Regions from separate parts of the Paenibacillus sp. FSL R5-0470 genome, predicted to be linked through region 1. Evidence: predicted binding sites of a transcription regulator. Region 1 holds the regulator's gene; each other region holds the start of a gene.

Region 1 (8,260 bases):
AATGGAAGCGGCAGATATTCTTGAAAATGAAAAAGTGCAGATCGTGGACAACAATAATGGTTCACGGTTAGAAACCTATGTTATTCCAGGGCCTCGCGGCAGTGGTGTGATCTGCCTAAATGGTGCAGCTGCACGTCTTGTTCAACCGGGAGATACAGTAATTATTATTTCGTATGCGATGCTGTCTTCGGAAGAACTGGAATCGCATAAACCAACGGTGGTATTCGTGGATGAGAACAACAGACCATTGAAGCTGGCTGATCATGAATTGCATGCTACAATCGCTTAATTTATGGACTTACGCCATGTAATGAATGGCAGGGATGAAAGACCCCGTTCTCGCAGAAAATGAAGTCAGGCAAGCTGAACTGATTTCATCTTCAGTAAGGGGGGATAGCCCATGTTTCAACATTTGTTTGCTGAAATGAACAAGGTGCTTCAGGAGATCGTTACAGATTACCCTACAGCGGAGGGTGCCCGCCGGAATGAGCTTTTATGCAATTATAATATGCTGCATCGACTTAGTGATAAAGTGATGGATGAATGGCTGGCCTTTGCAGAGAAGCTAAGTCACTTTCGTGAAAGTGTAGATTTTACGACTGTGGTTGAAGAGGAAGTGCCAGAGCAGGAAGCACCCGAGCTGTGCATGGATACTTTTGTTAGAGGTCAAGGGTATTATAAGCTGCTGATGTATGGGAAATGTATTGAACAGTTTAAGGAAGTTATTGTGCAATATCCGGATAGCTTGGCTGCTCGATTATATTTAGCCATCTCTTACCTGCAGGAAGGGGAGGGGGAAGCTGCTTGGAGTCATCTGAACCATATGCTCGGTTTGATACGGGAAACCAAGCTGAAGGCAATGGTTTATAACGCTTTAGGTTGCATCAGGGCCTCTCAAGAACGGTTCAATGAAGCGCAGGAGCTGTTTGGCCTTTCTTTGCAACTTGACCCGGCACTTCCTGAACCAACCGTTAATTTGGAGGTTTGCCGCCGCCGAGGAGGTAAGCTTCATTTCGGAAATCAGCTTGTTTCATTATTGTAAATTATTACGTTTACGGTTTATTATTCCGCATTTTCATTCAAGCGATGCATCCCCTGAACCAGTGGTGTGCATCGCCTTTTTTCGCAACTTCTGTTATGCTGATTAAGAGTCTCAATTGAAAGGGAATAGAATTATAATGAAATTTGCCGTGCTTGATTTTGAAACAACGGGAACCCAATCCGTGGGTGAAATTATCCAGGTTGGCCTTGCAATTATAGAAGAAGACCGGTCCATCTCCCGGGTATATGGTTCCTACGTCAAGCCCGGAACGCCGATACCTCCTTTTATAACTGGTCTAACGGGGATTACCGACGATGATGTAAAGGATGCACCTGAGCTGGATGAGATGATGATGGAGCTTGTCCCACTCTTGGATGATGTTGTGCTTGTAGGGCATAATGTCGCATTTGACTTCCATTTTTTGCAAAATGCTTTAGACCGATGTGGGTATTTACCATTTCAAGGGCGGATTTTAGATACGATTGATTTTCTGAAAATCTGCTTTCCTTCCCTCACATCCTATCAACTAGGATCAGTTAGTGCACATTTTGGAGTGACGCATGATCGTCCGCATCAGGCAGACAGTGATGCACTCGCAACTGCTCTTGTATTGCTGAAATGTCTGGAGGAGCTCTACGATTTGCCTCTGCTGACGATTCAGAGACTCTGTGAGCTGTTTACGGAAGAGGATAGTGATCTGGGTTGGTATTTTGATGGTCTGCTGCGTGAACGGGAAGCGGAGACGCTTCAGCCCGAAGGTGATCTGACTTTCTATCGTCAATTAGCGCTTGCTGTAGGAGACTGGAATGAATTAGCTCCACCTCGAGACGAGCATGCTGAGAATCCACTACACAATTTATCTTTTACAGATTATATGGATGAAGTAACGAAACGACTTAAAGAAACTTTGCCACAGTATGAAAGCCGAGAAGCTCAGGATATTATGATCAATGAGGTGATGACGGCACTTGCCGAAGACAAGCATCTATTGATCGAAGCAGGGACAGGAACCGGTAAATCCCTTGGTTATTTATTGCCTGCCATATACCAAAGCGTACGAACTAATGAAAAAGTCATGGTCAGCACTCATACTATTAATCTGCAGGATCAATTGCGTGAGCGTGATATTCCTTTGTTAACGCAGGTAGTTCCTTTTCCATTTAAAGCTGCAATTTTTAAGGGCAGAGGGCATTATTTGTGTCTTCGTAAGTTCGAACATAAAATTAATAAAAAAGACTTTATAAGTCCGAGGGAAGATGCGCTTACTGCGGCTCAGATGATCGTTTGGCTGACACAAAGTGAATCAGGAGATGACGAAGAGCTCAATCTAAGTGGACGTGGCGGAGATTTTTGGGAGACGGTGGCAAGCGATACCGATTCTTGTCTGGGTCGCTCGTGTCCTTGGTTCCGTAAGTGTTATTATCATCGGGCTAAGCATGAAGCTGGTATTGCAGACGTGGTCATTACGAACCACTCTAAGCTTTTCGCAGATGTTAAGGCTGGGCATCAACTACTTCCGGCTTATGAACATCTTGTAATAGATGAGGCCCATCATCTGGAGGACGTGGCTGGCAAGCATTTAGGCATGCATATGAAGCATTTCACGGTGGCACATACACTATCGCGTCTTTATAAGGATAGTCGAAATGGCCAACTTCCTACACTTCGCCAAATGCTTCAGTCATCAGGCAGTGAGGAAGCTTCTGAATGGAGCGGAGTGATCGATAGAATCTATCCGGACCTTCTTACCGTAAAAGAAACCTGGGATCTGCTTAGTGATAAACTATTCAGCCTCTTGCCGGAACGCAGCGATGCAGCGGCGGGAGAAGCCGGCCAGTTAGTCATGCGGCTACTTCCTACCCGTAAACCGAAAGATTGGGATGAATTGGTTGCTTTAGAGAATACTATGAATCTGACATTAAGCGAAATTATCCGTAAAGGTGATAAAATGCTTAATGAGATGCGAGATCAAGAAGGTCAATCTTCCTCAGATAGCCTAGTTACCGATATTAGCGGCTTATTTAAGGATTTAGCTTCTATACGTGAGCAAGTACGGTTTTTTATGGGATTAAATGATGAGAATGTAGTATATTGGCTGGAGGCGAATGGAAATTATCGCAGTAAATCGCTACAGCTGTATGCCGTTCCTGTTGATGTTAGTACTCAGCTTAAGGAGCTGTTTTTCGACAAGAAGAAAAGTATCGTACTAACTTCGGCGACACTCTCTGTGGATAAATCTTTCCAGTTTATGATTGATAATCTCGGACTTAATGAAGCTGCGGAAGAGGGGCGTCTGATGACATCACTCCTGCCTTCTCCCTTTAAGTATCGGGAGCAGGCGCTGTTAGTTATTCCGCGGGATTTCCCAAGTGTGAAGGGGAGTGTAGGCGATGCCCGATTTGTCGATACACTCGTACAGTCACTAGCAGAAGCAGCTATTACAACACGTGGGCGGATGCTTGTCCTGTTTACTTCTTACAAGATGCTACGCCAGGTTTACGATCCTCTGAAAGAGGCTCTAGCCTCACAAGAGATCACGGTGTTAGGTCAAGGCGTGGAGGGGGGCAGCCGTAGCAAGCTGATCCGCCGTTTTCAGGACAGTGCAGCTTCTGTACTGTTAGGAACAAGCAGCTTTTGGGAGGGTGTAGATATTCCAGGTGAAGCATTAACATGCTTGGCCATCGTGAGACTCCCATTTCAACCGCCAAACCACCCCCTAGCGGAAGCGAAGTCTGAGTTATTACAAGCCCAGAAAAAGAATCCGTTCATGAAGTTGTCTGTTCCTCAGGCGGTTATTCGCTTCAAGCAAGGATTTGGGAGGCTGGTACGGACAGCGCAAGATCGGGGTATTGTTATTGTGTATGACACAAGGGTGATCGAATCTCACTATGGGAAGTATTTCCTCTATTCGTTGCCTGGCCCGAAAATGGAGCATATGCTTACGGATCAAATGGTTCCTCGTATAGCGGAGTGGTTGGAAGACGGAGGCGTTTCTTGAAAAGAACGTCATCGATCTTATTAATCTCTCTACAAGGAAGGGCGGTATAAGAATACCGCTCTTCCTTGAGACGAGGTGCAGATATTTCGATAGGATTTGAACAGAATATCACTTAAATTAGGAGGTAAATTATGAAATCGGATAAAATATCAGAAGCCGTTGTTCGCAGACTTCCTGTGTACTTGCGTTTCTTGAATGATCTCCAGAAACGTGAAATATTAACCGTTTCCTCACAAGAACTAGGACAAAAACTTGATTTGAATCCTGCTCAAATTCGTAAAGATTTAGCTTATTTTGGAGATTTTGGTAGAAAAGGTATCGGGTATGACGTAACTTATCTTATTGAAAAAATCCGTCATATTCTGAAGCTGGATCAACAATTGAATGTGGCTTTAGTAGGTGCCGGTAACCTTGGACATGCATTATCTAATTACAATGCTTATCTGAAAGATACTATGAAGATTACCGCTATATTTGACTCCTATGCACCTAAGGTAGGGCGGAAAATCAACTCTCTTACCGTTCAACCGATGGAGGAGCTTGGTCAGACGGTTCGTGAGCAAGGTATTCGAATTGGGATCATTACTGTGCCTGATTCAGAAGCGCAGAATGTAGCAGATATTCTCATTGAGTCTGGCATTGAGGCGATTTTGAATTTTGCACCAGTGATTCTAAAAACACCATCGAATATCCGGGTTCATGCTGCCGATTTTACAACGGATTTGCAAAGCCTTGCTTATTATTTGAAAGACGGAAAGGAAGAAACCGGAAATGAAGAGCAGTAAAACGATTATTAAGGGCGGGCGTTTTCTTATTCCGGGAACGGATGAGCCGGTTCTGAATGGATATATGACTATTGAAGATGATTTGATCACTTACATAGGAAAAGAAGAGCCTTTAATGGAAGATGATGTGCAAGTTGTTGATGGCAGTCGTCTGCTGTTTATGCCAGGTCTGGTAAACACACATGGCCATGCGGCAATGTCATTGCTTCGTGGTTATGGAGATGATTTAGCACTTCAGGTGTGGCTTCAAGAGAAGATGTGGCCGATGGAAGCGAAATTCACTGGAGAAGATGTATACTGGGGAACCTCCTTGTCGGTACTGGAAATGCTAAAAGGTGGTACTACAACCTTCTTGGATATGTATGATCATATGGATCGAGTAGCAGAGGTAGTCGAATTATCAGGCATTCGTTCTGTACTGATGAGAGGCGTAATCGGATTATGCCCAGAGGAAGTACAAAATCACAAGCTTGCGGAAGCGATTTCTTTTGCACGAAATTGGCATGGTAAGGCTGATGGTAGAATTACGACGATGATCTCGCCACACGCCCCATATACTTGCCCACCGGACTTCTTTGTTAAGTTTGTTCAAGCGGCACATGATTTGGATTTACCGATGCATACCCATATGTCCGAGACCAAACGCGAAGTGGAGCAGAATGTGGTGGATTACGGACTTCGGCCTGTAGCGCATTTAGAGAAGCTTGGAATGTTCACACGTCCGTCTATTGTTGCACATGGCGTTCATTTGAATGATGAAGAGATCGAGATACTGGCTCGTCATGATGTAGGCGTGTCTCATAACCCAGGAAGTAATCTGAAACTGGCTAGTGGAGTGGCTCGGGTTACGGATCTTCTAAAGGCTGGTGTGAAGGTATCACTGGGTACAGATGGTGCGGCAAGCAATAATAACCTGGATATGTTTGAAGAGATGCGTCTTGCAGCCCTCATCCATAAAGGTGTAAGTGGTGATCCGACGGCTGTTCCAGCTCCGGAAGCGCTGCGTATAGCTACAGAGTATGGCGCAAAGTCTATCTTTTTAAATGATGTGGGTAGACTCGCTGTTGGCATGAAAGCGGACTTTATCGCGATTGATATAGACCAGCCGCATTTGCTACCACACACAGATCTGTTGTCTCATGCTGTATACTCTGCCAGTGCCAAGGATGTTGAACATGTATGGGTGAATGGTAAACAGGTTGTAAAACATGGAGAATGTGTAACGCTAGATGAGGAAGCAATCCGTCGTAAGGCGCAAGAATCATTTGATGGACTGCTTAAACGGTAGTCTAAGATCATAACGAATAACTGAAAGGCTGTGACTTTCTGCGATTGCAAAGTTACAGCCTTTTGTGTTTCTGATAATTAGATCATTGAATTGGATATGAAACTTTGGATAAACACACAGGTGTGTTATATAATCAAAAAAGATATATTACTAGAAAGGGAGCTGTACCTTGAAGAAAAGGAAAAAATGGATCCTCCTGGGGTCAGTTCTGATTCTGCTCCTTCTGTTTGGACTTATCCAGTTCTATGCTTATATTATGAAAGATCAATGGAACGAGCGAGATATCGCTAAGGATGTCGCTAAAACCAGTGCTGGTCTGACAGAGGTAACCAAAGCGCAGAAATCCGTGTGGGATGAAAATGCGGTGTACTGGGTCTTAACAGGGAAGAATGAAGCCGGGACCGAGTTGATGGTTTGGGTACGTTTTACTGTAGACGGGAAGTTTGCTGAAGGAACCGACGCAGTATATGCTGAAGAACTAAGTAAAGGGACCTCTGAAGCGAAAATGCGTAGCCTTATAAAAGCCGATCTTCCGGACATCAGCATTGAGCGGTTGTTGCCAGGAGTATATAACGGGGAGTATGCTTGGCAGCTTTTTTATAAACAAAGCGGTCGATATTATTATCAATTTTATCGGTTCTCAGATGGGGCTCGAATGGGTGAAGGTTACAGTTTACCTAGCCGCTAAATTAAACAAAAGCATTATAGGAGAAACAAGCGGACCATTTATGGTTCGCTTGTTTTTTAAAATGACATATTATTTGATATACTATAAGTACACGAATTGTGATATACTATAAGAGTAGTTTTTATGTATTGGTATTTAAAGATTCATACGAAAAAAGGTCTGTTAGTTAAGAGTAACAGCCCTTTTTTTGTCGAATTAAATCAATAAATTTAATAAAATGGAAAGAATTAAAAAATAAAATTTTAAATATCTTCACACTTTTTTTCAATATAGTATATACACCTGTGATATACTACTGTTTGTAATTAGAACAGTGTTAGTAGAACGTCAGGCTCTGATGAGCTCTTAGCAGCTATGACTTTGGATCATTCTGTTTACATTTTTTCATCTTTGAGAGGAGGACGTTTCTTGAAATTACGTCTTGTACCTGTACTGATAACGTCTCTACTGTCGGCTATGCTATTATTCGGAGGATTCTTTTTATATCGTCAGTTTGCTTTACAGGAACCGCTCCAAAAGATTGTAACCGGATTTGAGGGAGTAAATACTTCACATATTAGTATTAACCGCGATGAGGTCACTTTGAAACTTGATTTGCAGCCGGGCACGAATTTACGTGATCTAGTATCGTATGTATCCAAAGAAGGAAAATCAGTGATTGAAGGACGTAAACTTAAACTCGATGTGGAGCAAAATTCAAGTGAACTATTGGATGATTACTGGGATAAAGCGATGTTCTCTGTAGCTGAAGCCATGGAGAGCCGTAAATATACGATTATACCTACAGAACTTGATAGATTGAAACAGCAAAATACGGAATTTAAAGATGTGATAGCATCTACTGATATCGACGACAACAATGTGTACGTAAGCTTGAGTAATGGAAAAGAAAGCAAATTTATTATTCTGCCGCGAAAACCTGCGACCTTGGGGGTATGGAATAATGCCTAAGTACCTTAAAGAAATTTTACTCGGATTTATTCCTGTGCTGTTTATTTTCATGGCTTTTTTAGGTATTAATATATTCCCGATTGTTATAGCAGCTGGAATGCTTACTGCATTACTTATAATTGCTCATTTGCGTGGCGGGCTTACGGTGAACGCTGGTGCGGGGAAGAAACGCCAGAAGGAAGGGCCTTCAAAGCTCACTTTTGAAGAAATTGGTGGGCAAGACAATGCGAAGCAAGAGCTTCGTGAGGCACTCGATTTTTTGATCCGGCACGAGGAGATTAGTAAATTTGGGATTCGTCCTTTGAAAGGGATTCTGCTCACTGGCCCTCCAGGAACAGGTAAGACCCTTATGGCCAGAGCAGCAGCGCATTATACAAACTCCGTATTCGTAGCTGCATCAGGTAGTGAATTTGTAGAAATGTATGTTGGTGTCGGGGCTGGTCGGATCCGCGATTTGTTCAAGGATGCTCGTAACCGTGCTGTTAAGGAGAACAAACAAAGTGCCATT
Region 2 (8,260 bases), 270 kb from region 1:
TACATCGCGCATCAATGCAGTTTGGTCGCCTACGCCACCATCAACTGGAGGAATATTGAAGAACCCAACTTTACCGATCAAACCTTCGCCAGATTGTCCTTCTTTAAATACGGAAGATTTCCAAGTACCATCATACAAGAGGATTGCTTCACTACTAGTGAATTGTGTTGTATATTCAGCATACTCGAAACCAAGTTCGCCTTTTTTGAAGTATCCTTTGTCAACCCATTCTTTGTACTTCGCAAAACCTTTTACAACGTTTGGATCAGTCCATTTAGCTTCGCCTGTTGCAAACTTAGCGGTTACATCTGGACCTGCATAACGTGACCACAAGTGGTTAGCTAGCATAAGTGGTACCCAGCCAGCCTTAGATGCACCAGCCAAAGGTACTTTTCCGTCAGCCTTGATGTCAGCCAATTGTTGTTCCAATTCAGCAAATGTTGTTGGAGCTTTCCAACCCTTGCTATTGTAGTATTCTTTGTTGTAGAAGAACCCTTCACCAGATCCACCGATAGGCAATCCGTAAATTTTTCCTTCATAAGTGAAAGGATCAAGATTTGAGAATTTATCCTTAATTCCAAGTTCCTCTAGGATTGGAGTCAGATCGAGTAATTTACCTTCTTTAGCATAGATCTTAGAGTCAGGGCTTCCGAAAAGATCGAAGATCTCTGGTGGATTACCTGCAGCCATTTCACCACGTAATTTTTCTTTACGGTTTACATCTGAATCTACTCCATCAAGCTTAAAGGTCAGACCCGGTACATCACCTTCTACCTTTTTCACTACTTCTTGCAGAATAGCTAAACGTTTCTGTTTGTCGGCACCGATTTGAGTGTGACGAATCGTCATTTCGAACGGCTCGCTACTAACCGGTTCTTCTGTTGCTGGAGCATTTGTAGCATCCGCTGAATTCGTCGCGGTAGCGTTTCCATCTCCTTTGTTAGAAGATGCATTGTTGTTGCCTCCGCAACCTGCCAGTAAAGCTGATGATACAAAAATCAGGGACAATAGCAAAGTCATACCTTTTTTCATTTCTTGTGACCCCCCATATAATGTTGTGCTTTACACTTCTTATTATAGAAAACAGATTCCATTCTCGTAAGGTTAAGATTCATCCACTATAGGGATAAAAATCTCTAATGAAAGCGGAATCAACTACATGAAATGTAATATAATATAACTTTATTTCAGTAATAATTACGATTAAAAGCTTTATAGCGTGATTTAACCATACATATACTTTGAAAATAATCATAAAAACTCAATGTAATGATACAATATATATCATAACGTATTTCCAACTCGTTAATTAACAGCTGTAAATATATCATTTTTTTAAAGCGAAAATACAAAATTACCCCTTTAAATGACATCAGACGTCCCTCATAACAAAAAAACCGTTCCTTCAGCAGTAAATCACTGAAGGAACGGCTCCACTTAATGTAGGTATAAATTATACCAACGCTGTCTGCTTACGACCTTCTTCGACTAAGCGGTATGCCCGCTGAACTTCTTCATCCGTAGGGGATGGCACTCCATCCAATTCATAAGCCTTACCGAGCATTTCCCATTTATAGATACCCATTTGATGATAAGGTAAGATTTCAAATTTCTCAACGCCATTTAAGGTTCCAATATAACGACCTAGATTGATAAGGTCCTCTTCACGGTCATGAATGCCTGGAACATATACATGTCTAATCCACATCTTACGGTTATGGTCTGACAGCCAACGTGCAAGCTTCAAGGTCCGATCATTAGATTTACCAGTTAACTTAATGTGTGCTTCTTCATCAATATGCTTCAAATCGAGCATCACCAAGTCTGTAACATCCAATAAGTCATTAATCTTGTCACCTTCGTTATAACCATTACTATCTAATGTGGTGTGCAGATTCCAACGCTTCTTAACTTCCGTAAATAACTGTTTTACAAATTGTGCCTGCAAAGTTGGTTCTCCGCCGGATACAGTTAACCCACCACCGGATGAACGATAGTAGTTTAAATATGGCTCGATCTCCGAAAGCACTTCTTCTAGAGTCATTTCCTTACCTTCATCTAAAGCCCAAGTATCAGGGTTATGGCAATACTGGCATTTCAGCAAGCACCCTTGCATAAATAAGACAAATCGAATACCAGGTCCGTCAACGGTTCCAAAGGTTTCCAAGGAGTGTATGCGACCTTTAATCATAGGATGTCATCCTTTCTCCAGGACTGACTAACAGTCCATCTTTCACGAAGAAGAATCCCTGCCCTTAAGACTGTGTTCTCCTTAATCGCGACCGTAAAATTTAAAATTTTAATGATTCTTGAACAAGATATTACCGCCCTTGAAACAAGAGCGGTAATTCCTTGCAAATATTTTAGTGCATATCTCAATGAAAGATCTTTATAAATATAAACAAATTACATTGAACCGTGGAAAGTACGGTTAATTACGTCCATTTGTTGTTCGCGAGTCAACTTGATGAAGTTAACTGCATAACCGGATACGCGGATAGTCAATTGTGGATAGTTCTCTGGGTGATCCATAGCGTCCATCAGCTGTTCACGGTTAAATACGTTAACGTTCAAATGCTGAGCGTTATTATGGAAGTATCCGTCCATCATGTGTACCAGGTTAGACTTACAGGATTCATCGTCTTTACCTAGTGCCTTAGGTACGATAGAGAACGTATTGGAGATACCATCTTGTGCATCGGAGTAAGGCAGTTTGGCTACAGAGTTCAGTGAAGCCAGAGCACCTTTCTTGTCGCGTCCGTGCATTGGGTTAGCACCTGGTGCGAATGGTTCGCCTTTTTTACGTCCGTCAGGTGTTGTACCTGTCTTCTTACCGTACACTACATTCGAAGTAATGGTCAATACCGATTGAGTCGGTACAGCATCACGATATGTTTTGTGTTTACGGATCATAGACATGAAGGTTTCAACCAATTCTACTGCGATGTTGTCTACAGCATCGTCATTGTTACCGTAGCAAGGGAATTCGCCTTCAGTTTCGAAGTCAATTGCAATACCTTGTTCGTTACGGATTGGTTTAACCTTCGCGTATTTAATAGCACTCAGTGAGTCAGCTGCAACGGACAGACCAGCGATACCGCAAGCCATTGTACGCAGAATGTCGCGATCATGCAGTGCCATTTCGATACGTTCGTAAGAATATTTGTCATGCATATAGTGAATGATGTTCAAAGTGTTAACATAAGTCTTAGCCAACCACTCCATCATCGGTTTGAAGCGTTTCATTACTTCGTCATAATCTAGATATTCAGAAGTGATAGCTGGGAATTCCGGTCCAACTTGTGCTCCGGATTTTTCGTCTTTACCACCATTAATAGCATACAGTAAAGCTTTTGCCAGGTTGGCACGAGCGCCGAAGAACTGCATTTGTTTACCGATACGCATTGGAGATACGCAGCATGCAATCGCATAATCTTCACCCCAGTATGGACGCATTAGATCGTCGTTTTCATACTGAATTGCACTAGTTTCGATAGAAACCTTAGCACAATATTTTTTGAAGCCTTCAGGCAATCTTTCGGACCAAAGTACAGTTAAGTTTGGTTCCGGAGCTGGACCCAAGTTGTACAGGGTGTTCAGGAAACGGAAGCTGTTCTTGGTAACACGAGTGGTTCCATCTTCAGCCATACCACCGATGGATTCAGTTACCCAAGTAGGGTCTCCAGAGAACAGGTCATTATAGTCAGGTGTACGCAAGAATTTCACGATACGCAGTTTCATTACGAAATGATCGACAATTTCTTGGACTTGTTCTTCAGTCAAAGTACCTTCTTCAATATCGCGTTCTGCATAGATGTCTAGGAAGGAAGAAACACGTCCCAGGGACATCGCTGCACCATTTTGTTCTTTAACTGCTGCCAGATATCCAAAGTATACCCATTGAGTAGCTTCTTTAAAGTTCATCGCTGGTTTGGAAATATCCATGCCGTGAGCAGCTGCCATTTCTTTCAATTCGCCCAGTGCACGAATTTGCTCGGACAGCTCTTCACGTAAACGAATTACTTCTTCTGTCATGGAGTCAACTTCAAGCTCAGCTAGTTGTTGCTTTTTGTCTTTAATCAAGAAATCAATACCGTACAGAGCTATGCGGCGGTAGTCGCCGATAATACGTCCACGGCCGTAAGCATCAGGAAGACCTGTGATAACGCCGGATTTACGCACTGCTCTCATGTCTGGTGTATATGCATCAAATACGCCTTGGTTATGCGTTTTGCGAATGTTCGTGAACATGTCAACGATGTTTTGTGGAAGCTCGAAGCCATAAGCCTTCGTAGCATCAACCATCATCTTGATCCCGCCGAACGGCTGGATGGAACGTCTGAAAGGAGCGTCAGTCTGCACGCCTACAATTTGTTCCTTGTCCTTGTCAATGTAGCCTGGAGCATGTGAAGTGATTGTGGAGACAGTATCTAGGGAAACATCCCATACGCCGCCTCTTTCTCTTTCTTCCTTACTCAGCTGGGAAATAATCTTCCACAGTTCAGTTGTGTTACTAGTAGGACCTACGAGGAACTCTTCGTTACCTTCATAAGGCTTAATGTTACTAGCGATAAAGTTGTTAACATCAACTTTCTTGGACCATTTACCTTTTGTAAAACTTCTCCAACCGGATTTCACTTCATTTACTTCTTTTTCAATCACCGACATGCTAAATCCCTCCATCTATATTTATTATATTTGTAGAGATCGCGGGCTTGAAGGTTGATCCCGTGTCTCGTGATCCCCAAAAGATGTGGTTGTTCCAAATTTCACAATCAACATTTCATATGTGGGACCGTTGTTTATATAAACATTCTAGTTTATTTTCTATAAAAACACTGTGACAAATATCACCTTTCGAGTGATATTTGTCACCTTTATCTAAGTCCACAACTATCCTATTCTCTATTTAACCATTTATTAATTATCAAATCTTCCGTAGAACGCATTACGGTATACATCAGCAAGCTCAGAAACCAGTGGCAGCTTAGGATTGGCAGTTGTACATTGATCTTCAAACGCACGGTCAGCCAAGTAATCTACGCGGGATTCGAAGTCCTTAGGATCAAAGCCCAGTTGTTGGAACGATTCTTCGATGCCCAATTTTTTATTCATATCGCGAATAGCATTGATCAGGCTAGTTACACCTTCTTCAGTTGTGCGAGCTGGCAATCCCAGAATACGGGCAATTTCAGCATAACGCTCATCAGCTACGAAGTGCGAATATTTAGGGAACGAAGCGAACTTCGTAGGTTTTTTAGCATTGTAGCGGATAACGTGTGGCATAAGGATCGCGTTAGTACGACCGTGAGCAGTGTGGTACTGTCCACCCCATTTATGTGCCAAACTGTGGTTAATACCCAAGAATGCATTGGCAAAGGCCATACCAGCAAGTGTTGATGCGTTATGCATTTTCTCACGTGCTACTCTGTCGCCTTCCAGCGCCGATTTTTCAAGGTATTGGAATACCAGTTGGATGGCTTTAATAGCTAGACCATCAGTGTAGTCACTCGCCATAACTGATACATAAGCTTCGATAGCATGTGTCAATACGTCCATACCTGTATCAGCAACAGCAGTTTTTGGCAAGCTGTATACGAACTCTGGATCAATGATAGCTACATCTGGAGTTAACTCGTAGTCAGCCAAAGGATATTTAGTGTGCTGTTCAGTTGTTTTATCGGTAATAACTGCGAAAGATGTTACTTCCGAACCTGTACCCGAAGTAGTTGGAATAGCTACAAATTTAGCTTTGTTACCAAGTTTAGGGAATTTATATACCCGTTTACGGATATCCATGAATTTTTGTTTCAGACCATTAAAGTCTGCGTCTGGATGTTCATAGAATAACCACATTCCTTTTGCAGCATCCATTGGGGAACCGCCGCCAAGTGCGATAATGCAGTCCGGTTGGAATCTGTTCATCATTGCAGTACCTTTTTCAACTGTAGTTGTCGATGGATCTGGTTCAACTTCAGAGAACACTTCGATAGCTACAGGAGTTTGACGTTGACGCAGGTAATGTTCAACTCTTTCAACATATCCAAGCTTAACCATCATTGGGTCAGTGATAATTGCGACACGTGTGATATCAGGCATTTTGGTCAGGTACTGAGTAGCGCCTTTTTCGAAATAGATCTTGTCAGGTACTTTAAACCATTGCATATTCACGGTACGACGATTCACCCTTTTCACGTTGATCAAATTGATTGCTGTAACGTTTTGCGACACGGAGTTACGTCCATAAGATCCGCAGCCCAGAGTCAACGAAGGGATATTAGTGTTGTAGATATCGCCGATCGCACCATGTGTGGAAGGCGAGTTAACGAGAATACGTCCTGTTTGCAGACGGTTAGAGAACTTCATGATTACTTCTTCATTGTTGGAGTGGATAGCCGAGCTATGTCCCATACCACCAAATTCAACAATTTGAGCTGCGCGTTCGATACCTTGATCTGCATTCTTAACTTTGTAGCAAGCAAGAACCGGGCTTAATTTTTCAGCGGAAAGTGGATATTTAGTGCCTACACCTTCAAGTTCTGCTACCAGAATCTTTGTGCCGGCAGGGACTTGAATGCCACACATTTCAGCAATCTTCACTGCGGATTGACCTACGATTGCTGGGTTAACCGCACATTTATCTACGTTCATTGCTCCACTAGTCAGTTTGGCAGCTTCTTCTTTATTCACAAAGTAGCAGCCATTAGCAATCATCTTTTTCTTCACTTGATCGAAGATTGGTTCTTCGATAATAACAGCTTGCTCGGAAGCACAGATCATACCATTATCAAATGTTTTAGAAAGAATGATGTCCGTTACGGCTTGATCAATATCCGCGCTCTTTTCAATAAAAGCAGGTACGTTACCAGGGCCTACGCCAAGTGCTGGTTTACCACAGCTGTAAGCTGCTTTTACCATTGCAGAACCACCAGTTGCCAAGATAAGAGCAACGTCTGGGTTGTTCATCAATGCGTTTGTCTTGTCCATTGTTGGCATTTCAATCCATTGGATACAGTTCTCAGGAGCGCCAGCTTTCACGGCAGCATCATGAAGAATTTTTGCAGCAGCTGCACTACACTCTTGCGCAGATGGGTGGAAACCGAATATAATAGGGTTCCGTGTCTTAATCGAAATCAACGCTTTAAACATCGTGGTGGATGTAGGGTTGGTTACCGGTGTGATACCCATAACAATTCCGACGGGTTCAGCAATTTTTTGGAAGCTATCATAAGCGTTGTCTTCAATAACGCCTACTGTTTTATCGTATTTAATTCCGTGCCAGATATATTCAGTTGAGAAGATGTTCTTCGTAATTTTGTCTTCGTATACGCCGCGTCCAGTTTCTTCTACGGCCAATTTTGCGAGGTACATATGTTTGTCGAGTCCAGCCAACGCCATTGCATGAACGATTGTGTCAACTTGCTCTTGGTCTAGCGCCATGAACGCCTCATGCGCTTTTTTTGCTTTATCCACTAAATTCTGAATATACTCTTCAGCGGTAACTTGTTTAACTTGGGCGGCGACTTCGTTCTTAACTGCCATCTCCCTCGTCCTCCTGTCAATTTTTAGTTGTTTTTCTCTACACATTTATCTTATCACATGATTTCCACCTTGTATAGTGAAATCTTTCACAAAGTATAAAGTTTTTTTGATTTGTTTTCAAAGCGCTTTCATTCGATCATATTATAGTCTTTTTACCATATTATGTGCTATAAAACCCTTTAAATCTTAGAATTATACTTTAATAAGCAAAATTTTAGTTCCTTTTTATTCCATATATCTAAAATCAGTGCACAAAAATGTATACTCTTCATCACAGTCAATTACGATTTTTCTACACCGTCATAATTTCCAATTGATTATCACTATTTCTGAAGATTTATAAATTTATAAATCTTCACAACAAAAAAACCGGCCCCAAAGGAGCCGGTTTTTGCATTAAACTATTCCGCTTTAATCGTATCAAAGAATTTCTCTTGCACTGTTTTAGCTGCTGCTTCTAACTGGCTCTTGGAATCCGTTCCTTTTTTGGAGAACAGCTCTTGAATAACATTGGACATGGTTGCGTAATAGTCCTGTGTGTTGTATTGAGCTTCAGGTTTACCATCCAAAAGTCCCATAATGTCAGGGCTATATTGGTATACATTTGTGTACTTGTCATAAACCGCTTTGGTCTTCTTACCAAACTCAGAATCAGCTGAGTAGTAGTCTAAGAGCGGCGGGATAAAGTATTTGCCATCGGTTGTCCGTTGTTGAAGAA
Region 3 (8,260 bases), 290 kb from region 1:
AATTAGTGGAGGAACAGATCATCGAAAGCTATAAGCGCGAAGAAGAGATGATGATTCTTGTATTCGCTCAGTGGTGTGTAAATAATGGACTCGATCCACATGCTCTATACTTGCAGGCTTATCCGCAGCAGGAAGGGAATGAAGCCTTGCGTCAGGCACTTGCCCTCACGGTTTCCGCGGAGGAAGCGGGGGACATTTCTGATGACACCGTTTTGGGTGTGCTTTCGCTTTTTGGAAATGATGACTTGGCACAAATCGTAACTGAAGCGATTGCTCTAAGGGGATCTAAAGGACCAATGGGGGATTGACATTGGGGATATAATAATAGAGTCAGATGAACTTTTTTCGGTAAACGATGTTCATCATGGTTAAAATGTGTTAATATTATATATACTAACTAATAGTAAGTTTCGCTAGTGAGAGGTGAGAACAATGGAAGAACATCAATTTGCGATGTGTCCCAGATTTGAAACAGCCTTCTCTTTCTTAGGCAAACGTTGGAATGGACTTATTATTCAGACATTGATGAGTGGACCGAAGCGTTTTAAAGATATCTCCGGCCTCATTCCTTCAATGAGCGATAAGATGCTGTCCGAGCGGATGAAGGATTTGGAAGGTGAGGGTATCCTGGTTAGGCATGTATACCCAGAAACACCCGTACGTATTGAGTACGAATTAACAGACAAAGGCCGTGCATTGCAGCCTGTTATGCAGCAGATTCAGTCTTGGGCTGAGAGCTGGGTAGACTAAAATTCACAGTGATGTTGTGGCCCTTTTTCCGGAATGGTGGAAAAGGGGCTTTTCAATTTCTAAATATTAAACAGTGACAGTTTTGTTCCAATCCTTTATGCTTGAAAAAAACTTGCACAGTTTAAAAATAATTGTAATATAATAGAAAAACATTGTATGATCCTTGAATGGAAACGCTCGCGTATTGGTTTTTGCTCAAATCTACTCAGCTGGAGTACAGGCATAGCAAAACTATTAGGAGGCGAGGGAGATGAAGACGAAGACGACCCTGTTTTCCCGGGAAATAACGTATGGAAAAAAGGATGTTGCTGAGCTAGAGAACGCTTCTATCAAAGTACAGCTCATCTATGACAAGACGTTGTTCATGCTGCATAGCCATCTTCCTGATTCCTTATGGGATGCGTGGATTGGCGTGCCTTACAGCATTATCTCTTCACTCTACAAAGGAAACAATGATAGTGGGACTATTTTTCAAAAATGGATTCAAAGTCCGACAGGTTGGAAGTGTATTGGTTGTGAACGGCACTGTCTGGAGTCCACGGAACCTCCACAAGATGTAAATGCGGCGAATCATGGGCGACAATATAAGTTTCATAACGGCATTCGCCAGAGTATGGTACTTCAAGCCTTAATTTGGTCCATGTACGAGAATACCGTATTATTCAAACCCTTTTTAGGCGACGAGCCTTTTTTTGACGATGATGATTTGCATACGATATCCTCTTATTTCGTTCCAACTTATCTTAATGAGTTCCACCTTATTGAGCGGTCTAAGCCATGTAAAGAATACAAAGATCAGAATATACGAGTCTTTCAGGAATGGATTTCCGCACCTGATCTTGTCCTTAAATGGAATGGTGGCTTGACGGAAGGCAGATGGATGACCGGTGTTTATATGGATCACTCCCGTTTTGCCGGATTGGGACCTTATTTGAAGGATTCAAAGGGACAGCGGACGTATATGCAGGCTTATGTGCAATAAATTGAGTTGAAAAAGCACCTTTGTAGGCAAAGGTGCTTTTTTGCGTTTACGTTGCATGTACAACAATCTCCAATTTCGTTCAAAAATAAGATACAATTTCCGTGCGTACAATCACAAGTCAAAGTTCCTTTCAGGGTTAAGGTGAACAAGTGGATAAGATTTATTCAGAACCTAATCCCATAACCCAAGGAGGAGCTATAATGGAAACTAAACAACTTAATGATAGTATTTCGGGTTCGAAGCAAGCACAACCGATCCAGGCTGGGTTTACCCCAGATGCACTAGTGAGGGATATTGTATTGCAGTTCCCTAAAGCGGCAGATTATTTCAAAGCAAACCGGATTGATTTCTGTTGCGGTGGAGCTAAACCTCTTGCTGAAGCAGCTGCTGAGCGTAGTCTGGATCACGAGATAATCATCGGCGATCTAAACAAGCTGTTCGAAGAGTATCCAGTACCCCAAGAGGAAATCGCTTGGAATACTGCACCTTCAGAAGAGTTAATTGACCATATTATTAACAAACATCACCGTTATCTTCGTGAAGAGCTACCCCTCATTAGCCAAAATGTAACTAAGGTATATCGAGTGCATGGCGGAGATTCTCCCCATTTGGTGGAGTTATATAACTTGTTCAACACACTTAAGGAAGATTTACTTGAGCATACGGCTAAAGAAGAAGAAGATGAATTTCCTAAGCTGTTGACATACGCTGCTAATCCTAGTGAAGAAGGCCTGACATCGCTTCGTGAGTCATTGTCTGAGCTGGAGAGTGAACATGATGGTGCGGGCGATATTTTGAGAAAAATACGTAGTATTACAGATGATTTCACTCCACCGGCGCATGCTTGCACGACCTATCGATTGACATATGCCCGGCTGGAAGAGCTGGAGAGTATGACTTTTGAACACGTACATTTGGAGAATAATATATTGTTCCCTAGGTTTCAGTGAAGATGAATAGTGTGCTAAAGAGTCCCTTAGGGGGCTTTTTTTATAGGGAATTATAGAATGTAAAGAAATGGGGATAACTCCGTTGAAAAAGATAGAAGAAATGATCGTAAAAAATATGGGTAAGATCGATTGATGGATAGATGGATGGCAGGCAGGCGGAAGGATTGCTTAAAAGCGGACTACGAGATAGGGCTGAACGAGCAGAAAGAGGGGGATAAATTCCCCAGAATATGCGAAATGACGCCGAATGAGCAGAAAGAAGGGGATAAATCCCCCAGAATATGCGAAATGAAGCCAGATGAGCAGAAAGAGGGGGATAAATCCCCCAGAATATGTGAAATGGCGCCGAGTGAGCAGAAAGAGGGGGATAAATCCCCCAGAATATGCGAGATAGCGCCGAATGAGCAAAAAGAGGGGGATAAATCCCCTAGAATATGCGAGATAGCGCCGAATGAGCAAAAAGAGGGGGATAGAGGTTAGCTTTTTAAAAAGTTTTTGTCAATTTTAGAAGTAAGCTTGTTATTACTTATTTGAGAACATGGCTTGTTTAAGTTATCCTTAAAAAGACAGTATACATAACTTTACAAGCCTGAGACGCTATATGGTCATTAGGCGGGACAAGGCGGTGCCAGGATGCCCATGCGATCTTTGTGGAAATTGATGCTAGGATTAGTCATTGTATTCATAATAGGTGGATGCTCTACTAACAATGACGGCAATAGTAATGCTAATAATGGTGTGGCAGGATCAGAGGGACCGACAATATCGATAAGGGTTGGAGATAATGAACTGCTTACTAAACCATCAGATAGGTTACTTAGTGGGAGTTATAGAAATGGAATATCGATCATGGAGCTACTGAAAGGTAGTAATGTTGCCACATTTGCTGAGGATAACTCAAGCATTGTTTCGGTAAAGGATTTTTCGCTAGAGGCGGGAATGGTTTGGGAGCTTCAGATGGGCGGTCAAATCATTGGGAATGCGGATTGGAATAATACTGTAGGGTATGATTCACAGCTAGTCTTCACCGCGAAGTCGAAGGACCATCAAGCACCACTTCAAACTGTAAGGCTGACCTTGAACGGTGGAAGTGTTGAAGTAGACTTGCATCATACGTATATTATGTTATTTGAAGAGGATTTAACTGTAAGAGATTTGCTCAAAAGCTGTAGTAGCGTACAGTTGGCCGATGACAATAAAAAGGTGCTTTCCGTCGACGATTATACTCCTCTTAGTAATGAAGAATGGAAGCTGAAGGTGAACGGAAAACAACTACTTGATGATGGAATGGATATGAAGCTCAGGGCTCATGATGAATTGGAGATTTTATTGACTTTACGCTAAAAAATCGTAAATTAAGCCAGATCAACGGTTGTTCAGAATCGTTAATCTGGCTTTTTATGTGGAAAATTTATCTAACAATTATCAGTAGACTAAAGTGTGAAAATATTCACAATTAAAGTGACTGCAATCACAATGACGACTTGAATTTGAACCGTATAATTCCAATATGTAGAAGAGAAATTGATCAGGTATTCATAAGCTTGAGGAGGCACCTAACCATGACAACGATAAGAGAAAAACTAGTATTAGTCGGCAACGGTATGGCAGGCATAGGTACGATTGAGCAGATATTGAAGCTGGGTGGAGCTTATGACATCACGGTTTTTGGAAGTGAACCTCATCCCAACTATAATCGGATCATGTTGTCTTATGTTCTTGAAGGAAGTAAGACCCTTAATGATATCATCCTAAACGACTGGAATTGGTATGAAGACAATAATATAACTCTACACACGGGAACAACGGTGACACGAATTGATGAAGGCTCGAAGCAAGTTGTTACGGATAATGGGATGATAGTCCCCTACGACAAAGTAATTATTGCGACAGGCTCGAATTCGTTTATTTTACCTGTACCTGGCAGTGATAAAGAGGGCGTTGTAGGATTCCGGGATATTTCAGACTGTGATGCGATGCTGGCAGCGGCCAAACAATACAGCAAAGCGGCTGTCATCGGCGGAGGTTTACTTGGGTTGGAAGCGGCAAAAGGTCTTGTGAACCTTGGTATGGATGTTACCGTAGTTCATTTGATGGAAGATCTGATGGAGCGTCAGCTTGATCGGAATGCCTCCTCGATGCTGCAAGCTGAGCTTGAGCGTCAAGGCGTGAAATTTGCTATGGGCAAACAAACGATAGAATTGAGCGGGGAACAGAGAGTAAGTGGATTGCGTTTTAGTGATGGCAGTACGCTTGCTGCAGATTTTGTGGTAATGGCTGTTGGAATCAAACCGAACGTGACATTGGCAAAAGATAGCGGAATCTCCGTAAATCGTGGGATCGTGGTGGATGATTATTTGCAAACTTCCATGCAGAATGTATATTCCATCGGCGAATGTGCTGAGCATCGTGGTATGTGTTACGGACTGGTGGCTCCACTATTTGAACAAGGCATGGTTCTAGCTAAACATTTATGTGGTAGCGATACCAAGCCTTATGAAGGTTCGATTGTTTCCACGAAGCTTAAAATATCTGGGGTGGATGTATTTTCTGCAGGTGAGTTTTTGGATTCTCCTGAACACACTGTGATTTCAAGCAAAGATGAATGGAAGAGAACTTATAAGAAAATTTTGCTCAAAAATAATGTGATTGTCGGTGCGGTTTTGTTCGGTGATGTAACGGAGTCCGCGAATCTGCAAAAGCTAGTAAAACAAGGCGCGGTAATGACCGATGAGATTTATACGGAGATTATGGGAACGGGCTGCTGCGGTGGCGGAGCTAAGAAGAGCACATCCGTAGAAGCAATGGCGGACGAAGAAATTGTCTGCGGCTGTAATGGTGTAACTAAAAAAGCGATCGTAGATGCTGTTACTGAACATGGTTTTACTAATGTGGATGAGATCAAAGCATGCACTGGCGCTACTCGCTCTTGTGGTGGTTGTAAACCCGTAGTAGAACAAATCCTGCAATTTGTCTTAGGTGACAGTTTCCAGCAAGCTGCTAAGCAAGGTATTTGTGGGTGCACAACGCTTAGCCGTGATGAAATTGTTGCTGAAATTACAGCTAAAGGTCTTAAAACAACAAAAGAGGTCATGAATGTACTCGGTTGGAAACAAGAGGAAGGCTGCTCCAAGTGTCGTCCGGCGATTAACTATTATCTAGGGATGATGAACCCTGATACCCATCAAGATGAGAAAGAATCCCGATTTGTAAATGAAAGAATGGGTGCCAATATTCAAAAAGATGGAACCTACACCGTGATACCACGCATGTATGGTGGGGTAACTACGCCGGAGGATTTGAAGAAAATCGCCGACGTCTCCCTTAAATATGACGTGAAAGTTGTGAAGGTAACTGGAGGGCAACGCCTGGATCTAATCGGTGTGAAGAAGGAAGATTTGCCTAAGGTATGGGAAGAGCTGGATATGCCTTCAGGCTACGGTTATGCCAAATCCCTGCGTACGGTTAAGACTTGTGTGGGCTCCCAGTTCTGCCGCTTTGGCACACAAGATTCACTGGGAATGGGCGCGCTCATAGAACGTAAGTATGAACGTCTTGATTTTCCTGCCAAGTTTAAAATAGCTGTCAACGGCTGTCCACGTAACTGTGCGGAATCCTGCACGAAGGATATTGGGATCGTTGGAAATGATGGTGGTTGGGAAGTGTTTATCGGTGGTAACGGTGGGATTAAGCCACGGATCGCAGACTCCTTCTGCAAAATTAAGACCGATGAAGAGTTGATCGAAGTGTGCTCCGCTGTGATGCAATATTACCGTGAGACCGGCAATTATTTGGAGAGAACTTCCGAGTGGGTTGAGCGTATGGGACTTGAGCAGATTCAAATGGTTATTTTGAATAATGAAGATAACCGCAAAGAGCTGGCCGCACGGATTGACTTTGCTCTGACTCAGGTTACGGATCCTTGGAAAAAAATGCTCAATGACAGCAGCACTCGTGCTGCGCTTTTTGAAGAAACAAGAGTCTAGCGGATATAACGCACACAGAAGGGGAGAGACCAATGAATAAGACAACACAAACGTATCCAATAGGATCAGTACAGGATTTCCTGCTGCAGATTGGCCGTGTGGTGATTGCTGGAAATGTGGAGCTGGCTGTATTTCGTACCTCTGACGGAGCGATCTTTGCACTTGAGAATCGGAGCCCTCATCCAAAAGGGGGGCCGCTTGCGGAAGGGATCGTTTCGGGTCACTTTCTTTACGATCCACTGTATGATTGGAAAATAGATCTTCGCACGGGTGAAGTTCAGGCACCGGATCAAGGTATCGTTATGACTTATCCAGTCTCTCTTGTCGGAGACATTGTGACAGTGAGCTTGTAGACACCGAAGCTTGTAGTAAAGGATGAAATAGAAAACGGTGGGGTGGAGTACTATGTTTACTCAAAGTGTGGAAAACATTGTCGAGGCGGCAGTCAGCAAGCGAGACCAAATGAATGAAAGTTTACCAAGATATTTTCTAGCAGCCCTTTTGGCAGGAGCATATGTAGGCATTGGGATTATCCTTATTTTTTCGCTGGGAGCGCCTCTAGCGGCTGCCAAATCGCCTTTCCAACCCCTCATTATGGGTGTATCCTTCGGTATTGCCTTGACTCTTGTTGTGTTTGCAGGCTCAGAGCTGTTTACCGGAAATAATATGTTCTTTACGGTTAGTACACTAGCTGGTAGAACAAGTATCTGGGATACTGTAAAGAACTGGGTGCTTGTGTTTGTAGGGAATGTGGTAGGGGCAGTGATTTTAGCACTTTTGATTCGAGGAACTGGACTATTCAGTGCGGCTCCCCCAGAGCATCTGATCTTTGCGGCTGCAGCCAAGAAAATGAGCCTTCCGTTTTCGGAGCTATTTTTCCGTGGAATTCTATGTAACTGGCTGGTCTGTCTAGCGCTATGGATGGCCTCACGCGCTAAAAGTGAAACTGCGAAGCTGGTTCTAATCTGGTGGTGTTTGTTTGCCTTTATTGCGAGTGGATATGAGCACAGTGTGGCTAATATGACGCTGCTGAGTGTTGCTGTGTTGCTCCCGAATCACCCGGACACCGTTACAATTGCCGGATGGGTACACAATATGATACCCGTTACGTTAGGGAATATAATTGGCGGTGGCGTATTCGTTGGCATGGCCTACTGGATGATCTCTCCCGTGCGTGGTACTCAGACCAAGCGTTAAGAGTATATTTATAGTTATAGGGTTGACCCAATTTCGGGTTCAGCTCTTTTTCTAAATATAAGAAAGTATAAGTTTCACGCTATAAATTATCCTTATATTTCTCGCATAAACGCTTACCGTCCATTAGGGACGCCGAAGGCGTTTTTGCTTGTCTTGTGGGATAAAAAAAGACGCCTATGTTAGGCGCCTTTGACCACTCTATTTTATAATGTGCAGAATAATTGGGTCATGTATGTTTCATTGAGGAGAATAGAGGGTACATTATAATGGAATTAAATTCGGCAGATCTCGTTTGGACACATTTCGCAGTGGCAAATTTCCTGCAGCATGCCAAGATCCTTGATGACAATCATACCGTTCTCGTACTCAACCGCGTCTTTTTTACGCAAGTCACT
Region 4 (8,260 bases), 2.1 Mb from region 1:
AGTGTAACGCTCGGTGTATATCCCTCCGGTATACTTCATTTAATATCCAGGACCGCCGACGTAGGTGAGGCAAAAGAGGAGATTCCATTGGAGTATCTAGAAGGTGAATATTTTCGAGTAGCTTTTAACGGAAAATATTTCAGAGACATCCTTCGGGCGATCGATAGTGAGACGCTTAGAATAAGGTTTGCTGGAAAAGAAAGACCACTGGTGATACAGCCTGTAGACATGACTTCGTCCACACTTTTTTTAATTACACCAATGAGGACGCAGGATGGAGGATAGACATATGAGCTTGCTAAGTAGAGTTCTCTTTGCTGAAAAAATATTATATTAATTACTTGGAGGAATGATCTATGAATCTGTTTCAGATGGGATCAAAACCGCTTGGGACCGAACGAATCACTGCATTTTTAGAGGATAATTATGTGAGTATCGGATATCCCGGAATAGGGGATTTGGAGAACATCAGTAAAGTGGAGCTCCGTGATCGGATGATTCATACATACCAATACAGTGAGTTGGAGCTTACAAAACATATACAAGCCATTCAACTCTTCGTACATACGATGCAGGATGGCGATTATGTGCTGGTGTGTGATGGCGATTGGGTACATCTAGGAGATCTAGGCGATTATTTTTACAATGAATTATTTGACGCGCCAGACATCGGTACATGCCATCGACGTGGTGTAACTTGGCTGAAAAGTCTTCCTATAACCGATCTAAACGCAGGGATAAAAGAGTTTCTTAGCGATAGTGGAGTGGTCAAACAGTATAAGGGGCCGATGCCTAGTGCTCGTGTGGATCTGTGGATTACAGGTTCTTCTGTTTCAGAGCAAGCGGTGAGTAATCGAATGCATGTGGATGAAGAGACATTATCAATGGCGCTCGATATTTTGAAGGAAGCTCTTGTTAGTGAGAACGCCGAACGACGGGAACGAGCAGCAATTGCAATTCTTCAGTATGCTAAGTAGTGAAGAAAGATTTAAGTTCCACATCCTTAGTAAAAAAGCGTTCCATCCGAACTTCAAATATCGGATGAAACGCTTTTGTTATATCTATCGATATCTTCCAATAACCCTCAGATAAATTCAACGAATTCATTGACCGGTTTACGATAGCCACGTGGTCTGATTTTATGTTTCTTGTCTTTTCCGATAGTGATCAGCATAACCGGTACCATATGATCGGGTAGATTTAAAGTGGATTGAATCGCTTCCGGATCAAAGCCGATCATCGGGCAGGTATCCCAGCCTTTATCTTTGGCAATCAGCATGAAGTGCATGGCAGACAGAGAAGCATTCCGAATAGCCTCATCTCTTTGGAAAGCATCATTTCCTTTGTATGCATTGTTAATCGTTTCTATCTCTGCATCATAATCCTCTTGACTCATAGCCCCTAAAGCTTTAAGTCCTCCGAAGATTTCTGGGGCTTTCAGATAAGCATTCTTATCCCCGAGTACCACTATTACCGCTGAGGCGGAGTGGATTTTATATTGACCGTAAGCCGCTTTACGAATCTCTTCTTTTAAATTCTCATCAGAAACCACTTTATAATTGGCATGTTGAAGATTATATGCAGATGGAGCCAATCTGGCGTAAGAGAACATTTCCTCAAGTTCATTCTGAGGGATCTTCACCCCTTCAACAAAATTCATAGCAGACCTGCGGGATTCAATCAAATCTGTAAAAGCGCTCATGAGTTATTCCTCCATATGTTATGTATTTGCTTGTTAATTATAAATAAGTGATATTTATAAATGAACTAACTATTAGTTACTAACTCAAAATAGCACAGTTAATTATATTCGTCAATGATTAAATTCACTTCATTTACATTCAGCTCTCTAAGTACTTTGGAATGTCGAATAATAATTACTATGTTGTAAAATATTGGGATGTAAATTAGGATATTAGGATACGAAAAATTTAATTGCTTTTATTAATGAAAGGGTGGGAATGTTGAACGATACTAGAGAGCAGTTGATAATTGACTTGCAAAGAATTGAAGAGAACGATTACGAGCTTAGAAGTGGGGAGCAATTAAGGGATTATGTGAAATTGATGCTTGAGTACATAGGAGATCCACAGCCGAAGCTACGAGATGACTTGATCTATTCCACCTTCTACAAATGGGTTAACGAGAAACAATGGTTTAGTGATGCGGAGCTTCGTGAACTACTTTTGATTCTCCTTGACGAGCAGCATTTGTTTTATCACATTGGCAGCAAAGAAGATCAGGCTGTGTTCACAAGAACGTTTTCGGTACTGATCGTTGCGCTGATTCTTCAGCGGCATAGGGAACAGGCTTTTTTAGCTAGCGCAGAGTTTACAAATGTGAAGGAAGCGCTTATTAGATATTATGAGGAAGAACAGGATTTACGAGGATTTATGCCTGAAGAAGGTTGGGCTCATGCTGCAGCCCATGGCGCAGATGCCTTGGATGAACTGGTACTCTGCTCGGAGAGTGATGCTGCAATAAGGGAAGAGGTTTTGGCAGTCATCCAAAGGATGCTTTACAACGATCAGCACATATTTAGCGACGAAGAAGATGAACGGATCGCTACGATTGTAGCTACAATGATAGATCATCATTTACTTCCACAACAATCTATTGTCGACTGGATTCGCAACTTGGAGCAATGTGGGGGGTGGCCGAGAAGCCGCGGCCAGTACGTTGCTCGTGTGAACACCAAAAATTTCGTTCGTTCTCTGTATTTTAGATTGCTACCATTAAAGAACAATCCGGCAATGGACGAGGTTTTATTGAAAGCGGAGATGAATTTGAATGAATTTACACAATAAGCATTTAATCATCTATGCATGTATAAATAATATCGAAAATTATGACTAATTTATTTTAATGTAATAAAAATCACAAAACTTTAGAAAAAATCAAAAACTTTGTGACATTTATAACTTGATAAGTGCTATAATAGAAATATGGCGTTATAAGTTTTTATTTTTTTATTACTATTAAGCAGCAAAGCTTATTTGCAGAGGAGATTCGGATATGTCAGAAACAATCACTCAAACACAACCTGAGCAAGAATCACCAAAATTAGCTGTCACTCAAGAACAAATGAATGTTCTAGAGCAGCTATTGAAGCCTGAAGTTCAGGAGTCGTTAACTGTCTTAGTGGAACAGTTGCCAAAATTAACAGAGCTTGTCGGCGTGCTCACAAAGTCATATGACTTTGTTCAAACTGTTGCTGCGGATGAAGTCTTGAAAAGTGATACGGTAAGTGCAATTAAAGAACTTGCTGAACCAGTGGTGCATTCGGCGAAGAATATGGCAGCTACAGTGATCGAAGCGCAAGATCGTGCGAATGAAAATAGCGATGTGATCGGTGTATTTGGTCTTATGAAGATGATGAAAGATCCACAAGCACAGAAGCTTTTCCGTTTCGTAAATGCTTATCTTCAAGTTGCCGGCGAACGCAGTCAACAGAAATAATATTTTTTATATCTCATTCGTAAGGACGGAGGAAACATCATGTCTAAACATATTGTCATTCTAGGAGCAGGTTATGGTGGTCTACTAAGCGCCTTAACTGTACGCAAGTACCTGAAGAAGGACGAAGCTAAAATTACAGTCGTTAATCAATATCCTACACATCAAATTATTACAGAATTGCATCGTCTTGCAGCGGGTAGTGTTGCAGAAGGTGCTGTTGCTATGCCATTAGCTAAGCTTTTTGCAGGTAAAGATATCGACCTGAAAATTGCAAAGGTGAATTCTTTTTCTGTTGAGAACAAACAAATTACACTATCTGATGGTGTGACATTGTCCTACGATGCTTTAGTTGTGGGTCTTGGAAGCACTACGGCTTATTTTGGCATTCCAGGTCTTGAGCAATACAGTATGGTTTTGAAATCGGCAGCAGATGCTAACAGAATTCATCGTCATATTGATGAGCGTATCCGTGAATATGCGAAGTCTAAAAATCCAGCGGATGCAAGCATCCTAATCGGTGGCGGTGGCTTAACAGGTGTTGAACTTGTTGGTGAAATCGCTGATGTGTTGCCAACACTCACTAAGAAATATGGCGTGGATCCTAAAGAAATTAAACTGATGCTGGTTGAAGCAGGTCCTAAGATTTTACCAGTATTGCCAGATGCATTGATCGAACGCGCAGTGGCAAGCTTAGAAAAACGTGGTGTTCAATTCTTGACAGGACTACCTGTTACGAATGTAGCGGATAATGTCATTGACTTGAAAGATGGTCAAAAAATTATTGCTAACACCTTCGTATGGACTGGCGGCGTACAAGGAAATCCACTGATTGGTGAGTCCGGTCTTGAAGTGAACCGTGGTCGTGCAACGGTAAATGAATTCTTGCAATCCACATCACACAAAGACGTATTCGTTGCTGGTGACAGCGCCGTTGTCTTTGCCGAAGATGGTCGTCCATATCCACCAACTGCACAAATCGCTTGGCAAATGGGCGAATTGATCGGGTACAATCTTTATGCATACTTGAAGGATAAATCATTTGAATCCTTTAGTCCGATCAACTCAGGGACGCTTGCGAGCTTAGGCCGTAAAGACGGTGTAGCCATCGTTGGTGCTAGCTCAACTCCGCTAAAAGGATTGCCTGCAACCTTGATGAAGGAAGCAAGTAATATTCGTTACTTGTCCCACATTAAAGGATTGTTTAGCTTAGCTTATTGATTGTATTTTTGGAAAACCTGCTCTTATTTGAGCAGGTTTTTTTGTTGATCTCTAGTGGTTTCTACCATGAATTGTTAATGATTGTCCTAGTACGTAGTATTCATTTTTGATATACTATATTGGCTAATATTAACAGGGGAAAATAGGGGAGGATTACGTGATGTTATTCCGACAAAACGATGTCATTCTGTTTCAAGGCGACAGCATAACGGATTGGGGTCGTAATTATGATGATGCTTCATCGCTTGGTGTAGGTTATGCATTGATGATCGCCGCTCGTCTGGGGCATTTGTATCCTGAGAAGAATCTTACGTTCTATAATCGTGGAATTAGCGGCAACCGTGCAGTAGATTTGCAGGAACGCTGGGAGAAGGATTGCCTGAATCTGAAGCCGACGTGGGTGTCCATATATATTGGGATTAACGATACTTGGCGCCGCTTTGATTCTGGTCAGGAAACAACGCCTGAACAATTTGAAGCTGCGTATCGTGACCTGATCGAACGCACGCAGCATTCGCTGGCTGCTAATTTAGTCTTAATCGAGCCATTTGTGTTGCCTGTCCCAGAAGATCGTAGAACTTGGCGCCAGGATTTGGACCCTAAAATTCACATTGTTCGTGAATTGGCACGTGAATATGGTGCATTACTTGTTCCGTTGGATGGCCTGTTTGCTGCGGCATCCGTGAAAGCAGAGCCTGCTTATTGGGCTCCGGATGGAGTACATCCATCACCTGCGGGCCATGCACTTATTGCAGAGGCTTGGCTTAAGACGGTAGGCAATTCAAGCTTAATCGTCTGATCATATCACTACATATTTACTTGATTTTATAAGACTAGAACCACTCATTAAAGGAGCAGGTTATAGTCTTTTTTTTAAAATATAAGAATTTATATGCTCCATGCTATAAATTATCCTTATATTTCTCGCTTAAACACTTGCCGTCCTTATAGGGACGCCGAAGGCGTTTATGCTTGTAACGGTTCGGAAAGTCGATTTCTTTAAATTTATGGACGCTGTTATAATTGGGTTATGTTTCTTTTCTTGGAGGTGGTTCGCATTAGGAAATTACTATGGGTTGTACCCTTGTTCTTGGTTGCTCTTTTAAGCGGGTGTAAGAATGATGTGGGCTTCATCAATGCAAGGTGGATCGCCGGAGTGTCTTTAACTCCTGTAACAACTAGTGATCAGAACCAAGTTGATCGACCCGAACATTTTGAGACCCTAATACTGAAGGACTCCGCTCTGATTAAGGCGCTTTCGGAGGCTATGAACAAGAGCAATAAATTATCGGGGGAGCTGGATTGGGCCCCTGAATTTAAAATGGAACTTGTTTATGGTGATGGCTACTCGGAGGATTATTACATAGCAATAGGTAATGAACTTGGCTATAAAGGTTTATTTACTACAGCTGAGAATGGTGGTCAGGGCTACTCTATTCCGGTGAAAAACGCAGATCAAATAAGACAACTCATCTATGGAACAGCAGATCAGGCGAACATAGAACAGACGGAGTCGCTGGAGTCTTCTGTTAAGGTTACAGGTCCAGTAACGATATCACATAATGATCTCTATCCCTTAACTAATAGAACTGGATTCTTGAATCTGCAGCTTTTAGATGGAACCTACAGTGAGGATTGGACAATACCAGGTCCGTTGATGGGAAGGAATTGGAGTGGCAGGTTTGGGCTTGTTCTTATCGATAATCAAGGGAGAACTTTGAATAGCTTTCCACTCAGTGAACATTTTGAGGATCCCATAATATTTAATGATTTTTTTCAAATTCAGTTTGAGGACTATAATGGCGACGGCGATCCGGATTTTACGATAGGTCAGTACGGATCCAGTAACGGTTACTTCTACAAGCTATTTACGCTTAGAAAAAATAACGTTATAGAGGAATTAGGGATCAAACTTGGCTCTGATTTATTTATCAGCAGTCCTAAGGGGTATTCGATAAAGCTTGATAAAGTGGATGATCATAGCTTCAAGAGAAGTTATTACGATAATGTAGCCGGTAAACAGATGGAAGATATTTTTCAGTGGAATGGAAGTGCATTTCAGAAGTTAGACAAGTGATTCATACCAGAAGTGAGAGGAATGTGTGATAGATGACGAGTGATACCATACAAGATTTAGAAGGGCTAAAAGCCATAGGGAAAGTAGTAGGACATACCATCGCCGAGATGAAAAAGAAAGTAACTCCAGGTATGACAACAGCGGAGCTTGATAAGATTGGAGCTGAAATTCTAGCGGAATTCGGAGCATCTTCAGCCCCAATGATAACGTATAATTTTCCAGGCAGCACCTGCATCAGTGTGAATGAAGAGGTTGCTCATGGGATTCCTGGTCCTAGAGTGATTAATGCTGGTGATTTGATCAATATTGATGTATCTGCTGAACTGAATGGTTATTATGGGGACGCCGGAGTTTCGTTTCAACTACCACCTTATAATGATGACATTCTTCGACTATGCCAGAGTGCAGAGGAAACTATGATGAGTGTGATCAATCATCTGAGAGCAGGGATGAAGGTCAATGAGATTGGCAGAATGATGGAACTCGAAGCTCGGAAACGCGGCTATAGAGTGGTACGTAATCTGTGCAGCCACGGGATTGGCAAATCACTGCATGAGAAGCCTTTTGAAATCTTACCTTTCTACAATCCAAGAGTGACTACAGTGTTAAAAGAGGGACAGGTGATTACGGTTGAGCCCTTCCTTTCTACTGGAGCAGATTACGTGGAGCAGCAGTCGGATGGATGGACACTGAGTGTCGTAGACAATGGCCGGGTAGCACAGTTTGAACATACGATTATTGTGACTAAAGGTGAGCCTATTATCCTAACCAAGCCATAAGAGGAGAGTGCGAAATTGAAAATCGCCTTTATACTTTTTGACGGGATTACGTTCTTAGATTTTGCGGGGTTCTATGATGTTATTTATCGATTGGGGCAATTTGAAATCGGCAAAAATTTGTCTTGGGATATATGTGCAGCGTCGGAGGAAGTGACGGATGAGTTAGGTTTCACAGTTAAAGCTGGAAAAGTGCTGCCAGAGCTTTCGGAGTATGACATGGTATTTGTACCTGGAGGGATGGGGACACGGAAACTTCGTTATGATGAAGGTTTTGTCTCGTGGCTTGCTGGTGCTCACAATGTTCCTTATAAGGTATCTGTCTGCACAGGCTCACTGCTGCTTGGGGCTGCGGGGCTGCTAGGAGGGAAGAAAGCTACTACCCATCCATCTGCCTATGAATTACTAAAACCTTACTGTGAAGAAGTTGTGGAGACCCGTATTGTGCAAGATGGTAATGTGATTACAGGTGGTGGAGTGTCCACTTCCATTGATCTGGGGTTATATCTGATTTCACGCTTGGCTGGAGAAGCAGCGATGAATTCGGTAAAAAAGCAGATTGATTATCCATACGAGATGCAGGGGATTGTTCAAATCTAAAGGTAAATACCGGAGGGACCAGAGAGGGCTGGACAAAAAATGATGGATATGCTGTTTCAGCAATGGGTAAGCGATAAGGAGCAGTGGGTACAGCTTAGAGATTTGCTGATGAAGGAGAGCAATCTTCCCG

The links. Region 1 encodes Rex, which represses fermentation and respiration genes when NADH is low (regulators of the CRP and FNR family bind a similar motif). Its sites were predicted from a motif close to TTGTGAAATATTTCACAA; they were not measured.
Region 2: pflB (formate C-acetyltransferase) is a predicted target of Rex. The motif match lies at 4,758-4,775, and genes of this name have one in related genera.
Region 3: nirB (nitrite reductase large subunit NirB) is a predicted target of Rex. The motif match lies at 4,121-4,138, and genes of this name have one in related genera.
Region 4: MKY99_RS11300 (DUF1641 domain-containing protein) is a predicted target of Rex. The motif match lies at 2,866-2,883, and genes of this name have one in related genera.

Annotation. Positions count from the first base shown of each region.
Region 1 is NZ_CP150238.1:4,707,133-4,715,392, reverse strand. Features, by position in the region: gene panD (aspartate 1-decarboxylase) at 1-289, shown strand, start outside; gene MKY99_RS20835 (hypothetical protein) at 401-1,042, shown strand; gene dinG (ATP-dependent DNA helicase DinG) at 1,179-4,040, shown strand; gene MKY99_RS20825 (redox-sensing transcriptional repressor Rex) at 4,172-4,825, shown strand; gene MKY99_RS20820 (amidohydrolase) at 4,812-6,113, shown strand; gene MKY99_RS20815 (DUF5590 domain-containing protein) at 6,283-6,801, shown strand; gene MKY99_RS20810 (hypothetical protein) at 7,210-7,752, shown strand; gene MKY99_RS20805 (AAA family ATPase) at 7,745-8,260, shown strand, end outside.
Region 2 is NZ_CP150238.1:4,972,651-4,980,910, forward strand. Features, by position in the region: gene MKY99_RS22090 (extracellular solute-binding protein) at 1-1,032, opposite strand, end outside; gene pflA (pyruvate formate-lyase-activating protein) at 1,454-2,191, opposite strand; gene pflB (formate C-acetyltransferase) at 2,407-4,668, opposite strand; gene adhE (bifunctional acetaldehyde-CoA/alcohol dehydrogenase) at 4,921-7,542, opposite strand; gene MKY99_RS22110 (extracellular solute-binding protein) at 7,944-8,260, opposite strand, start outside.
Region 3 is NZ_CP150238.1:4,994,077-5,002,336, reverse strand. Features, by position in the region: gene MKY99_RS22195 (hypothetical protein) at 1-308, shown strand, start outside; gene MKY99_RS22190 (helix-turn-helix domain-containing protein) at 433-750, shown strand; gene MKY99_RS22185 (hypothetical protein) at 1,001-1,732, shown strand; gene ric (iron-sulfur cluster repair di-iron protein) at 1,987-2,682, shown strand; gene MKY99_RS22175 (hypothetical protein) at 2,815-3,162, shown strand; gene MKY99_RS22170 (hypothetical protein) at 3,316-4,026, shown strand; gene nirB (nitrite reductase large subunit NirB) at 4,245-6,668, shown strand; gene MKY99_RS22160 (nitrite reductase (NAD(P)H) small subunit) at 6,701-7,021, shown strand; gene MKY99_RS22155 (formate/nitrite transporter family protein) at 7,074-7,865, shown strand; gene MKY99_RS22150 (Crp/Fnr family transcriptional regulator) at 8,138-8,260, opposite strand, start outside.
Region 4 is NZ_CP150238.1:2,628,510-2,636,769, forward strand. Features, by position in the region: gene dnaN (DNA polymerase III subunit beta) at 1-285, shown strand, start outside; gene MKY99_RS11285 (hypothetical protein) at 357-977, shown strand; gene MKY99_RS11290 (nitroreductase family protein) at 1,085-1,702, opposite strand; gene MKY99_RS11295 (DUF2785 domain-containing protein) at 1,998-2,807, shown strand; gene MKY99_RS11300 (DUF1641 domain-containing protein) at 3,016-3,459, shown strand; gene MKY99_RS11305 (NAD(P)/FAD-dependent oxidoreductase) at 3,499-4,677, shown strand; gene MKY99_RS11310 (SGNH/GDSL hydrolase family protein) at 4,838-5,476, shown strand; gene MKY99_RS11315 (hypothetical protein) at 5,834-6,754, shown strand; gene map (type I methionyl aminopeptidase) at 6,787-7,533, shown strand; gene MKY99_RS11325 (DJ-1/PfpI family protein) at 7,549-8,130, shown strand; gene MKY99_RS11330 (hypothetical protein) at 8,170-8,260, shown strand, end outside.